3 regions of the Sphingomonas sp. ABOLE genome follow, and region 1 is predicted to be linked to each of the others. Evidence: predicted binding sites of a transcription regulator. Region 1 holds the regulator's gene; each other region holds the start of a gene.
What was found. Region 1 encodes LexA, which represses DNA repair genes until DNA is damaged. Its sites were predicted from a motif close to GTTCCNCNCTTGTTCT; they were not measured.

Region 1 (4,312 bases):
CCGCACGCGCGCAAGGGATGGCCCACGAACGTTCGCTGAACGGCCCCATCCTTCGCACGGCCGACGCGTCCAGACGCGAGGACCGCACCGAGCGTGCAGTCAGTGTTCGGCAAACGGCGGGGGATCTGCCTGTTGCTCCTTGAGGACGCGCTCGACGATCAATCCGCGCGTGCTCCAGGCAAAGGCATTGGCCTGTCCGGCATAGAGGCCGCGCAGATAGCCGCGGTCGAAGGCGGTGAGTTCGCTCGGCACGCGATTGGTATTCCCGTCGAACAGGGACAGGATCGTCTCCGTCGGTCCGGTGGCGCGGGGGCGGGCGCCGCCCAGGGTGCGCATCGCCAGATAATCGGCGATCTGGTTGCTGGTCTTGCCGATCACGGCCGAGCGCTCGACCAGCACGATCGACGCTAGCATGTCCTTGCGCGTGGGCGAGACCAGCCTGGAGGCAATCGGGACGTTCAAAAAGCCGCCCTGGTTGATATGCTCGCCATCGCGGCTGAGGACTTCGCTGTTGCTCCATGCGCGCACGGGACCGCGCTCGCCGACGATGGTGCGGATTTCCGACGGCGTACGATCCCCGAAGAGCCACCATTTGCGCCGCACGAGCGTGTCGATCCCCGTGGCTACGCCGTCGGTGAAGACGACGAGGATGTTGGGCGTGCATCCATCGCCCGCGAGCTTTAGCCCGGCCTGCTCGGCATCTGCCGCCAGGCGGTAGCCGATCATCTCGAGGACGGAGCGCTCGAGCCCGACGCTACCGAAGCAGACGGCGCTTTGGAAGCGGGGCAGCGGTGCATCGTTGGGACTGGGCGGCGTGATCGCATGCACCAGCGCGCTGATGTCCTTCTTGGAAGCAGGCTTGCGTCCTGTGACGATGATGGGATCGGTGGGGCCGGCAGGCGCCTTGCGCCCCTGTGCGCGATCGGTTGTATCCGTGGTAGCCGGCGACTGCGCCGCGTCCTGAGAAGAGGATATGCTCTGCTGCGCCATCCCGAGGCCTGGGAAGAGCAGGCTCATCGCCACCGCCAGAAGAGGTCCACGCATCGGCCCGCGCTCCATCACTTCTTGTGTGCAGACCGTGGCATGAATGTCCGATGCGTAGAAGTAGTAATATCGATGCCTGAAAGTACACCACGCGGATCAGCGCGCCCGAGGTGTGCGGGGGCGGGCGGACAAGGAATGGACGAAGCGTAAGGCGAAGCTGTAGCTGGTGCTTCGCATCGCCTCGTCCCGGCCCCATTCATCAGTAGCGGCGCAACAATCCCGCCAACCGGCCCTGCACCCGCACCTGATCCGGGCGATAGCGCTGGGGCGTATAGTCGCGATTGGCCGGATCGAGCCGGACCATCGCGCCTTCCTTGCGGAAATATTTCAGCGTCGCCTCGGCATCGTCGATCAGCGCGACGACGATCTCGCCGTCCCGTGCGGTCTCGGTGCGGCGGATCAGCGCATAGTCGCCGTCGAGGATGCCGGCTTCCACCATCGAATCGCCAGCGACTTCGAGCGCATAATGCTCGCCCGCGCCGAGCAGCGCGGCGGGCACCGGCAGCATGGTCGAGCCTTCGAGCGCCTCGATCGGCGTACCCGCGGCGATGCGGCCGTGCAGCGGGATCTCCACCACGTCATTGGCCGGCGTCGGGGGCGATGCGGGAGCGGCGGCCGCGCTCGCCGGCTTGGGCGCCTTGGCGACAGGCTTGCGCTCGCCGCGCTCGGGCATGCGCAGCACTTCCAGCGCGCGGGCGCGGTTGGGCAGGCGGCGGATGAACTCGCGTTCCTCCAGCGCGCTGATCAGGCGGTGCACGCCCGATTTCGACTTGAGATCGAGCGCCTCCTTCATTTCCTCGAACGAGGGCGATACGCCCGTCTCGGCAAGACGGTCGGAAATGAAGCAGATCAGCTCGTGCTGCTTGCGCGTGAGCATCCAATCCTCCGTGGTCCAGAACAGACTGGGAACGTTTATGCAATGTTCCGAGGCGCTGTCAAGCGATGTCGAGGATTTCCACCGAGTCGGAGCTATTTGCGGCTGGCGCATGCGGCTCGCGCACGATCAGGCAGGTGCTGCGGGCGAGCGTGCGGAGCATCGAGCTGTCCTGGATCGCCGAGGCATGGACGCGGCCGTCGATCAGCGCGGCGCGGAGATAGTCGGTGCGCGGGCCATTGGCCGGCAGCGGCTCGCCGAGGATCGCCGAGCGCCCGCGCGGGAACGGATCGGCGGCACCGGATCGGTGCGCGATCAAGGGCTTGGCGAAGAGCAGCGCGGTGACGAACACCGAAACCGGATTGCCCGGCAGGCCCAGCACGACCATGTCGCCGCGCGTGCCCGCCATCATCGGCTTGCCCGGTCGGAGCGCGATGCGCCAGAAGTCGATGGTCGCGCCGGCGGCTTCCAGCGCGGGGCGGACGAGGTCGTGATCGCCTACCGACGCGCCGCCGCTGGTGATCAGCAGATCGGCCTCGACAGTGGCGAAGGCATGGGTGAGGGCGCCCAGATCGTCGGGCAGGATGCCGAGGTCGACGATCTCGACCGGCAGATCGGCCAGCTGCGCGGCGAGCATCGTGCGGTTCGATTCGGGCAACTGGGCGGGCCCGATCGGCATACCCGGTGCCACCAGCTCGTCGCCGGTCGCGGCGATGGCGACGCGGACCTTGCGGCCGACGGGCAGTGCCGCATGGCCGCCGATCGCCGCCAGCGCGATCCGGGCTGGCGTGAGCCGCTCGCCCGCTGCGATCAGCGCGTCGCCTTGCGCAAAGTCCAGCCCGCGGCGGCGCGTGTTGCGACCCAGATAGGACGGGCCTTCGCCAGCGAGGCTTAGCTGATCGCCGTCGCGCGCGGCCTCTTCCTGGACGAGCACCGTGTCCGCGCCCGCGGGCATCGGCGCGCCGGTGAAGATCCGTACCGCTTCTCCGGGCGCAACCGTGCCCGCGAAGCCAGACCCCGCCGCGCTCTCGCCGATCACGGCCCAAGGTCCGGGCAGGTCGGCGAAGCGGATCGCATAGCCGTCCATCGCCGAAAGGTCGGTTTCCGGCTGGGTGCGGCGTGCGACCACCGGCTCGGCGGCCCAGCGGCCGACGGCTTGCCCCAGCGGGACCGTCTCGACGGGGGTGGGGCCGGCAAGCGCGAGCAGCCGCGCCTGGGCCTCGGCGATGGGAAGAAGTGCCATGCCGCCCGATTGGCGGTGCGGCGGCGGCGATGCAAGCGGCTTCAGCCGGTGCGGCGGCTCGCGGTGAGCAGGCGCAGGTCACTGTCGCGCAGCGGCATGCGGAATTCGGCGAGCGTCCGGCCATGCCGCGCCCGCACCACCCGCGCCGGGCCGCCGCCGATCTCGGGGAGTGCCACCCAGAGCGAACTGCCCGGCGCGAAGGCCTGGCGCGCCTCGAACTCGACCTGCTGGGCGGTGAGCGCATGGATACGGCAATTCCACCAGCCGACGCCCTCGCGCACCCGCCCAGGCAGGTCGAGGCGCAGCGCCAGCTTGTCCTGCAGCAACCCGTCGGCATCGCTCCCGCCGGCCTGGGGGGCGGGCGCCTGCTGGATGCCGCGGAGCCAGGGGAACAGGGTCTGCCAGCCCAGCTCCTCGGTAAAGACGATGCCGGCGGTCTCGCCCGTGATCCAGCGCACCGTGCCTTCCAGCGGACGCAGCCCGTCGAAGGTCAGCTGCACCGCCTCGTCAACGCCGAGCCCGCGCGCCTCGACGCCGACCCCACCTTGCGAGATGTCGCGGGTGCGCAGCTGCTCGACCTCGCCGCCGCGGTGCACGCCGACGGTATGGCGCAGCTCGATGCGCGGCAGGCGGCGGCGCTCGGCGGCGGCGCGGGCGAGGTTGCGCGCGACCATCCCCAGCACGTCCACCGGTGCGTCGAAAGCGAGCCCCGCCTCGTTGCCGTCGGACCAGAGCGTACGGCCGATCAGCGGCTCGGCGGACCCGAGGTGCAGCCGGATCGGCATCGCCTCGGCCAGTTCACGCTCGACGCGCAGCCGCGCGCCCGCCCGGCCGATCCAGTGGATGCCGCAGTCGAGCAGCTCGCCACCCCAGGCGAGTTGGCCTGCATCGAGCCCGTCCGCCGCCGCGGCGCTGGGCGCGCGCGGTGCGGGCAGGTCGTGTGTCAGGCTGAAGATCGTCGCGGACGTTCGCCCCGAATCCATGCTGTCGTTCCGTCCCAAGGGGGACATCCTGCACGCCCGGCACTGAAACCGCGGTTAAGCGGCAGGGTTGCGAAAAGCCTAACGCGGGGCGTCAGGCGTCGCGCAGGCCCACGCCCATCGCCGCGCGCGCCTGCTCGGATTCCGAGGAGACGACCGGATAGGCGCAAT
Region 2 (4,312 bases), on a different contig from region 1:
TCTGTGAGCTTTGGTACTGTCCGTCGTCAGAACATTCGGCACAACTCGCGGCGTAGATTAGCGGAGTGCGGACCTCGTCAGGGGGTTGATGTTAGGCGGCGAACTTGCGGTGCTGCAAGCGCCGATGTTCGATGGTCTGTCGCTTGATCCTTTCGCGCAGTTTGATGATTGCCGGAGCCCTGCCGAAGTAGGCATCGGCAGGCGTCACGTTGGCCAGGCTCTCGTGGTATCGCTGGTGATTGTAGTGCTCGACGAAGGTCTCGATGTGGGCTTCGAGGTCGCCGGGCAGGAAGTAGTTTTCCAGCAAGATGCGGTTTTTCAGGGTCTGGTGCCAGCGCTCGATCTTGCCCTGGGTTTGGGGATGACACGGGGCGCCGCGGACATGGCTCATCTTCCGGGCCTCGATGTATTCCGCCAGCTCACCCGCGATGTAGCTGGGGCCATTATCGCTGAGTAGCCGGGGTTTGTGCAGCACCGTGGCGCTGTCGCAACCAGAAGCCGCCAGGGCGAGGTCCAGCGTGTCGGTGACGTCCTCGGCTCGCATGTTGGTGCACAGCTTCCAGGCGATGATGTAGCGTGAGAAGTCGTCGAGCACGGTCGACAGATACATCCAGCCCCACCCGATGATCTTGAAGTAGGTGAAGTCGGTCTGCCACATCTCGTTCGGCCGCGTGGTTTTCGTGTGGAACTGATCGGCAGCCTTGATCACGACATAGGCCGGGCTGGTGATCAGGTCGTGGGCCTTCAACAGGCGGTAAACCGTGGATTCCGACACGAAGTAGCGCTGCCCATCGGTGAAGCGCACGGCCAGTTCCCGGGGGCTCAGCTCAGACTGTTCCAGCGCCAGCTCGATGATCTGGTCGTGGATGCCCGCCGGGATGCGGTTCCACACCCGGCTCGGCGCCGATGGCCGATCTTCCAACGCCTCCGGCCCGCCTTCGAGGTAGCGATCATACCAGCGGTAGAATGTCCGACGAGGGATGCCGAGTTGGTCCAGCGTGCGCTTGGCCGACAGGTGCGACTGCTCGACGGTTCTGATGATCTCGAGCTTCTCGGATGCGGGATACCTCATTCGTCGTTGCCCCCATCCGCGACCATGCTTTTTTTGAGCAGACGGTTTTCCAGTGTCAGATCGGCCACGCATTCCTTCAGGGCCCGGGCTTCGCGGCGCAGGTCCTGGACCTCTCCGGTGGTCGCGGCACGGGCGGTGTCGCCGGCCAGGCGGCGCTTGCCAGCTTCCATGAACTCCTTCGACCAGGTGTAATACAGGCTCTGGGCAATGCCTTCCTTGCGGCATAGCTCGGCGATGCTGTCTTCCCCACGCAGGCCATCCAGCACGATGCGGATCTTGTCCTCGGCCGAAAAGTGGCGCCGGGTCTGTCGGCGGATGTCCTTCACTACCCGCTCTGCTGGGGCCTTGGCGGGCGATTTTACATTGGAGGATCTGAGCTTCATCTTCGTTCCTTCGTCACTACGACGAAGCCCAGATCCTCCTTAAATCACAACCTCAAATCTGTGCCATCGGTGCTGACGGCGGACAAATGCTATGTCTAGCTTTCTGTCGGCAGTGTTAACACGACTCCACGTCGTCCTCCTACTCATCTTTGGATACTTCGCGCTCAGTGCGCTTCACGAGGAGATGCGCCTCTTTGGGAAGGCAGTGTGGATGCTAATTTCCAATCATCGGCCGCACGAAGCGGTACTGATCGATGGATTCACCAGTGTCTATATCAACCTAACTCTCTCTGTCGTAGTTGCGGTCTTTATCGTCTTCATGGAGTCGCGAGTGACAAGGCTGGCAGCGCGTAAGAGCCCAGCTGAGGCCCGAAAGGCGTTGAACTGGCCGGCCTGGTTCGAAAAGGTTCTGTCGTTCATCTACCGCATGTTGGATGTACGCTGAGAACGAGTGAGAGGTACCTAGGCACGTTTCGGCCACCAGCTGAGACGTGTCATAGGCCTGAATAACGCTCGCACTTACAATGGCTCCGGTTTACCGCTGTAGGCTGGCTCTATCCACATGCGCTGACGCTAGCAGTCGGCTCCACGCCTGCAACGGCGCTCCGCGGCCGCCCCTGTTCCATCTCCGTTCCATCAATCCACAGCTACGTGTTCGCCCCTCCTTGACCAAAGGTGCTCCGTAAAGGAACATAGAGGGAACGTTTAGAGTCTTAGAACACGATGATCGCCGCCCTCGAGTCCCTCGCGCCCAGCATAGCGCACCTCCGCACGATCGCGACGCCCGCGGCCGACTACCGGGTGCTGCCCTTCGGCGTCGACGCGATCGACAGTCGGCTCGGGGCAGGGGGGCTGCGTGCCGGCGCGCTCCACGAGGCGTCCGCGCGGAGCCTCGCCGTGGTCGACGACGCCGCCACGACCCTGTTCCTCGCCGGCATCGCCGCGCGCGAGGCCGCGGAGGCGAATGGCCCGGTGCTTTGGGCGAGCTTCCGCAGCGACCTCTACGCGCCGGGCCTGGCCCAAGCGGGACTACCGTCTTCCAGCGTGATCTATGCGCAGCCGCGTGACGATGCCGCTCTCCTGGCCGTAATTGAGGATGCCGTGCGGGACGGCACCCCGTCTGTGGTTGTGGCCGAGGCAACCCGGGTGTCGATGGTCGCGACGCGGCGCCTGCAGCTGGTGGCGGCCGAGGCGGACATGCCGGTGCTGCTGCTGCGCCGCCGGCGCGGGCGCGACCAGGATCCGCTGGAAGAGCCGTCGGCTGCATGGACCCGGTGGCGCATCGGCGCTGCCCCGTCCGAGCGACTAAGCGTCGCTGGCGTGGGGCGGCCGCGCTGGTCGGTTGAGCTGGCGCGCCAGCGTGGTGGAGCATCCTTCTCCCTGATTGTGGAGGGTAGCGATGAGACGGGTCGTCTCGCTGTTCCTGCCGAACTTGGCCATCGAGCGGCTGAGAAGGTTGGAACGGCCCGCATCGCGGCCGCCTGAGCGGCCAGCGCTTCAGCTCCCCGTCGACGATGATCCCGGCGCTTGCTCGGTCCCGCGCGGCGGGGGCTGGCGACCTGGTGCCCGCTGGGCACGGCAAGGTGCGGATCCCCGCGCCGACGTCGAGGCACAGATCGCGGCGCTGCCGGCGCATGCAAAGCCTCCGATGCGCGAGCTCGGCCGACGCTCGGAGCCCGCCAGCAATCCGTACAAGGCAACTCATGGCGTAAGCACTCCGGAAGCATCGCGTTTTCATATTGAAGCCACATCAGACGCACCGATGGCGCTGGTGGGCAAGGTCGGCCGCCGCGAGGAGGTAGTGGCCGCGTGCCTAGGCGCGCAGGCGCTCGGCATCCGCCCCGGTATGGCCGCGACCCATGCCCGCGCCCTCGTGTCCGACCTGGACTTCCGCCCTGCGGAGCCGGAGGCCGATGCTGCGCTGCTCGATCGCCTCGCCCTGCTCGCCGTGCGCCGCTGGTCGCCGACGGCGGCGGTTACCCCGACCGACGGCCTATGGATCGATCTGACGGGCTGCGAGCACCTTCATGGCGGCGAGGAGCGGTTCTGCCGGCGGCTGCAGGCATTCTGCCGCCGCGCGGGCTTCACCGCGCGCGTGGCCATTGCCGATACCCCTGGTGCCGCACATGCGCTCGCCCGCTACGGCAGAGACGACCTGACCCGGGTTGAGCCTGGCAGGACGGCTGACGCGCTCGCACCGCTGCCGATCGCCGCCCTTCGCCTATCCGCGACTGCACAAGCTGCAGCGCGGAAGTTCGGGTTCGAGCGGATTGCGGATCTCCTGCCCGTCGCACGCGGGCCGCTCGCCCGCCGCCTCGGTCTGCCCGCGATCACCCGCCTCGATCAGGCGCTGGGCGCGGTAGCTGAACCCATCACGCCGCGCGAAGACGCCGAGGTGCCGTTCGTCGAGCGCCGGCTGCTCGAGCCGATCGGCACCGCCGAGGCAATCGAGCAAGTCATGGGCGATCTGCTGGGTGATCTGGCGCAGGTGCTGCAGGAGCGGGGGCTCGGCGCCCGCTCGCTCCGGTTGACGGGTCTGCGCGTCGACGGCGGCGAGCAGGTGGTGGCGATCGGCACATCGCGGCCGACGCGAGAGGTGACGCACCTCCTGCGCCTGCTGAAGCTCCGCATCGACCGCATCGATCCCGGCATGGGCATCGAGCAGTTCTGGCTCGCTGCGCCGCACACCGAGCCCCTCGATGCCATGGACCTGGGCGCTGTCCTCGCCGGCGACACGATGGTGCGCGATCCGTCGCGCCTCGTCGACGTCATCGCTGGCAGGATCGGCCCCAGCGCGGTCTTCCGCATCGCTCCTGTCGAGAGCCATGTACCCGAGCGCGCGGTCGCGCAGGTCGAT
Region 3 (4,312 bases), on a different contig from region 1:
GGCGGCTGCGCGTATCTTGAGGGGTTCCAGCCATTCCGGGATCGGTTCGGCCGTCCCGAAGCGGCCGGTTTCGAAGTCGTAGGACCATCCATAAGAGCAGGTCAGCCGCTTGCCGGTCCATTGCTGGAAGCGAAACGGGGATAGCTCGGCGCCATCGATGTGGGCGATCAACGCCTGTTCTTCGGCTTGCGCGAGGAAGTCGGCTGCTAAAGCCAGACCAGGCAGCAGCGGCGGGGTGAACAGGTCGGTCTGCATCGCCCTGCTCATCGGCCGCCCTCAAGACCACCGCGGCCGCGCAATAGATTGCCGAGCGGACGCCCGTCCAAGCTGCAATGCGCCACAACGCGGTCATAGCTCCGTCGGCCGGCGTGGCAGGTGAGAGACCGCCCCATGACGATGCTAGCGAGCAATCGCTTCGCACGCTGGCCACCTGGCTCGTTCAGCTCCGGGGCGTCGAAGTCGGCGAGGCGCACCTCGATCCATCGGTCGGGCCGTCCCGCAGGTCCGATGCAAAGCCCGTCGCCATCGCCGACATAACGAACGACACCGGAGAAGGCGGCGCCGCGAGCGGGCAGAACACCCTCGCACGGATCGGCCAATGCGGGTGTCGCCCAGGAAAATGAGGCAACGACCACGCCGAGGACCAATGCCCGACGCAGATTAGGAAAGTTCGGCTTGAACCGTCTCGGATACATCACCACGGTATGTCGTCGTCCGTAATCGCATCGGTCGCCTCCGGCGCGGAGGGTTGGCTAGGCCAAAGGCGTACGCCCGCGTCGGCACGGCGCCTCAGCTCGGCTATGATAGCCACAGCCATGTCCCGATCGCCGTCGTAGTTCGCTATCGTTCGCTCGAATGACGCGGCGAGGTCGGCGGGGGATGTTTGAGGATATTCGAGCAGGATCTCATCGGCCTCTTGGGTCAGCCAATCTTCTACGTCCGCTAGCGCGTCCATGCTCATCCTCCTTTCTTTTCGGTGGTCACAGCGCGAGTTCCGATTGGCTGGTCCCGCCGCCTAGGAGCCGCTCGACGAGGAATGTCCGCTCTGGCGGCGTCTGCAGCAGGTCGATCTCCGGAACGGTAGCGTCGAGCCATTGCATCCGGTGCCGTCGTTCGATGATCGCGCCATGCCGTTCCTGGTAGCGTGCAACCTCCGCGTTCGCCGCGAACGTGATGATACGGAAGCTGAGCGGCCACTCGCCCATCGCCGGCTCCCAGATGGCGGCAAGATAGAAGAAGTTGCCGCTTTCGAGGGTCGCGCGGTAGCGCTTGTCCCCCACGCGCATGTGAAACTCGCTGGCTGGAACCAGGCAGCGATGGCGCGGGAAAGTGCGGCCCTCCGAGCGAACGAACCGCAACGAGGCACCATCGCTGAACCGGGGGTTCGACCCCCATGCCGCCTCGACCATCTCGATTTCGCTGGCGTCATCCGGATTTCGCCTGATGATGGGACGTCTGCCCCCCGGCGGGGCATCGATATCAAATGGTGTGGGCGACTCCATCGCGCCGGAACATACTGGGAACGACGACAGGTCGCAAGAAAGGCTGGGGCGCGTGTGCAATGACTATCGGCTTGAGGTGGACGTCGCCTCGATCATGGAGGACTTCGAAGACCTCAAGATCAAGATCAAGACCCCCGAAGGCACGCCAAACGTGGCAGCTCGTGAGGATATCAAGATCAGCGATTCAGCCCCGATAGTACGCGGTGTCGATGGCGAACGTGGCGTGGGCGAGCTGGTCAGTCGTAGATGGAGCTGGCCAGGGCAAGGCGGCAGGCCCGTCTATAACTTCCGCAGCGAAGGTCGCGAATTTTCCTCCGGCCGCTGCCTGATCCTCGCCGATGGCTTCTATGAGTTCACCGAACCGCAGCCAGGTCAGAAGCGCAAAACGAAGTGGCTGTTCACGTTGAAGGGACACGACTGGTTCTGCATCGCCGGCATCTGGCGCACAGCGCCATCCGGCGAAGCCTGGACCATGCTGACCATGGAGCCGGGTGAGGATGTCGCGCCATATCATCATCGTCAGATAATCCCACTGACACGAGACCAGTGGGCCGACTGGCTCGATCCGTCGGTGCCGGCGAAGGATGTGCTGCGAGCGTTGCCGAAAGGCAGCTTGCCGGTCACGCGCGTGTTCCCGGCCGCAGAACCGGCGCTGCTCTGACATGCCGGGGACCAACTCGCTCGACCGCTTCGTCGAGGCTCAGACCCTCAGCTACAAGACCGCGCTCGCCGAGATCCGGCGCGGGGCCAAGCGCTCGCACTGGATGTGGTATGTTTTTCCACAGTTCGCCGGGCTCGGGCGCAGTTCGACCGCGCAGCATTTCGCCGTCCGGTCGCTCGAGGAGGCCCGCGCTTATCTCGACCACGCCGTATTGGGTCCGCGCTATCTCGAATGCGTCGCTGCGCTGCAGGATCTCGCGACAAGCAATGCCGAGGCTGTGTTCGGCGACATCGATGCCACGAAGCTGCGCTCATCGCTCACTCTGTTCGAGGCAGCCCGTCCCAACGCGCTCATCGCCGCGGCGCTCGACCGTTGGTTTGGCGGCGAGCGCGACCCGTTGACGCTGCGGCTGATCGGGGACGAGGCGCCCACAGGCTAAGCCGCTACATGTTAACGCCCGAGAGACGGATAGCTTGGGCGATCGAACCCGCGAGTTGCGTATCGAAGTCATGCGGCTTGGTAATCAATCATCCGGCTTGACGAATCCCAAGAGTAAGCGGAACATAAAAGGAACAAGTGAGTCGATGCTGACCGATGCCCGTACCTTCGTCGTCCCCCGATCGGCCCGGTGCCGATCAAATAGCCGCGCTTCGCGCGCAGCTTGCGCAGGCCCAGAGCCAGCGCGGGCCGGTGCTGGCGTTCGGACTGGAAGCGGTCGATAGCCAGATTGCCGGCGGCGGGCTCGACGGCGCCGGGCTCCACGAGATAGCCGCTGCCACCGCCTCGCTGAACGACGACGCGGCCGCCACGCTGTTCGCAGCCGGTATCGCCGCCCGATTCGCAGCACAGCCAGGATTCACAGTGCTGTGGGCGCTGAGCCGCTATGACCTTTATGCGCCGGGGCTGGAACAGGTCGGGCTCGGCCCTGAGCGTATTTTCCACGCCGAGGCGGGCAAGGATGCCGAGGTGCTGGCATTGGCCGAGGATGCGTTGCGGTTCGGCTCGCTTGCCTGCGTGGTCGCCGAGGTGAAGTCGGCCGACCAGACCGCGACCCGCCGGCTCCAGCTCGCCGCATCGGATGGCGGGACGCCGATCCTGCTCTACCGCCGGCATCGCTCGCTCGATCGCTGTCCGCTCGGTCAGCCCTCGTCGGCGATGACCCGCTGGCGGATCGGCTGCGTGTCGTCAGCCAGGCTGCCCTACCCCGGCGTCGGTCGTCCGCGCTGGTCGGTCGAGCTGGTCCGGCAGCGCAACGGTAATCCCTTCTCCCTCGAACTCGATGCGTGTGATGACCAGGGTCGCCTCGCTCTACCTGCCCCAGCTCGCCATCGAGCGGTTGCGGCGGTCGGAGCGGCCAGCCAAGCTGCCTGAGGCGCTGCCGGCCCCCACACGCTCGAGGTTCGCACCGCCGATCGATGACGATCCTGGCGCCTGCTCGGTGCCGCGCGGCGGCGGCTGGCGGCCGGGCGCCCGCTGGGCGCTCGTTGATCATGGCGCCGCGGCCTGGCCACGCGACGGCGCTCCGCCGCGCGCGTCGGTCGAGGACGCGATCGCCTCGCTGCCCGCGCATCAACAACCGCCCAAGCGCATGCTCGGCCGGCGCAGCGAACCTGCCGATCATCCGTTCAAGGCAATGCCGCCCGACGAAGGTGCCCCGGCGCGCAGGCCTGCCATGCCGGCCCCGATCGCTCAGACATGGGGTCGCCCGACCGTCCTGATCGAGCGGATCGGCCAGAAGGACGTGTTGACCGCCACGTGCCCGGCCGCACTCGAGCTGGGCCTGCGCCCCGGCATGGCTGCGGCCTATGCGCGCGCGCTCGTCGCCGATCTCGACGTGCGCGACGCCGAGCCCGATGAGGATCGCGCTTGGCTCGACCGGCTGGCGCTTCATGCGGTCGGCCATTGGACGCCTTCCGCCAGCGTCGCCGGACCGGATGGCTTGTGGCTCGATCTCACCGGTACCACCCATCTGTTCGGTGGCGAGCCGCACTTCTGCCGCCGGTTACTGCGCTTCCTCCAGCGCATCGGCTTCACCGCCAGCATCGCGATCGCCGGCACCCCGGGCGCAGCGCATGCGCTGGCGCGCTACGGCGACAAGCCGGCCACCATCCTGCCACCTGGCACCGAAGCCGAGACCCTCGCCGACCTG

Region 2: CA234_RS13040 (protein ImuA) is a predicted target of LexA. The motif match lies at 2,143-2,158, and genes of this name have one in related genera.
Region 3: CA234_RS08570 (protein ImuA) is a predicted target of LexA. The motif match lies at 2,722-2,737, and genes of this name have one in related genera.

The regions. Positions count from the first base shown of each region.
Region 1 covers NZ_QQWY01000034.1:15,145-19,456, forward strand. Annotated here, with positions in the region: gene CA234_RS18120 (hypothetical protein) at 100-1,017, opposite strand; gene lexA (transcriptional repressor LexA) at 1,244-1,921, opposite strand; gene CA234_RS18130 (molybdopterin molybdotransferase MoeA) at 1,980-3,161, opposite strand; gene CA234_RS18135 (PilZ domain-containing protein) at 3,203-4,144, opposite strand; gene astD (succinylglutamate-semialdehyde dehydrogenase) at 4,236-4,312, opposite strand, start outside.
Region 2 covers NZ_QQWY01000019.1:9,032-13,343, reverse strand. Annotated here, with positions in the region: one part of gene CA234_RS13050 (IS3 family transposase) at 92-1,105, opposite strand; one part of gene CA234_RS13050 (IS3 family transposase) at 1,108-1,455, opposite strand; gene CA234_RS13045 (hypothetical protein) at 1,547-1,900, shown strand; gene CA234_RS13040 (protein ImuA) at 2,179-2,940, shown strand; gene CA234_RS13035 (DNA polymerase Y family protein) at 3,218-4,312, shown strand, end outside.
Region 3 covers NZ_QQWY01000011.1:27,098-31,409, reverse strand. Annotated here, with positions in the region: gene CA234_RS08600 (alpha-ketoglutarate-dependent dioxygenase AlkB) at 1-255, opposite strand, end outside; gene CA234_RS08590 (hypothetical protein) at 695-955, opposite strand; gene CA234_RS08585 (SOS response-associated peptidase family protein) at 981-1,502, opposite strand; gene CA234_RS08580 (SOS response-associated peptidase) at 1,555-2,163, shown strand; gene CA234_RS08575 (DUF1810 domain-containing protein) at 2,165-2,602, shown strand; gene CA234_RS08570 (protein ImuA) at 2,758-3,534, shown strand; gene CA234_RS08565 (DUF6504 family protein) at 3,452-4,312, shown strand, end outside.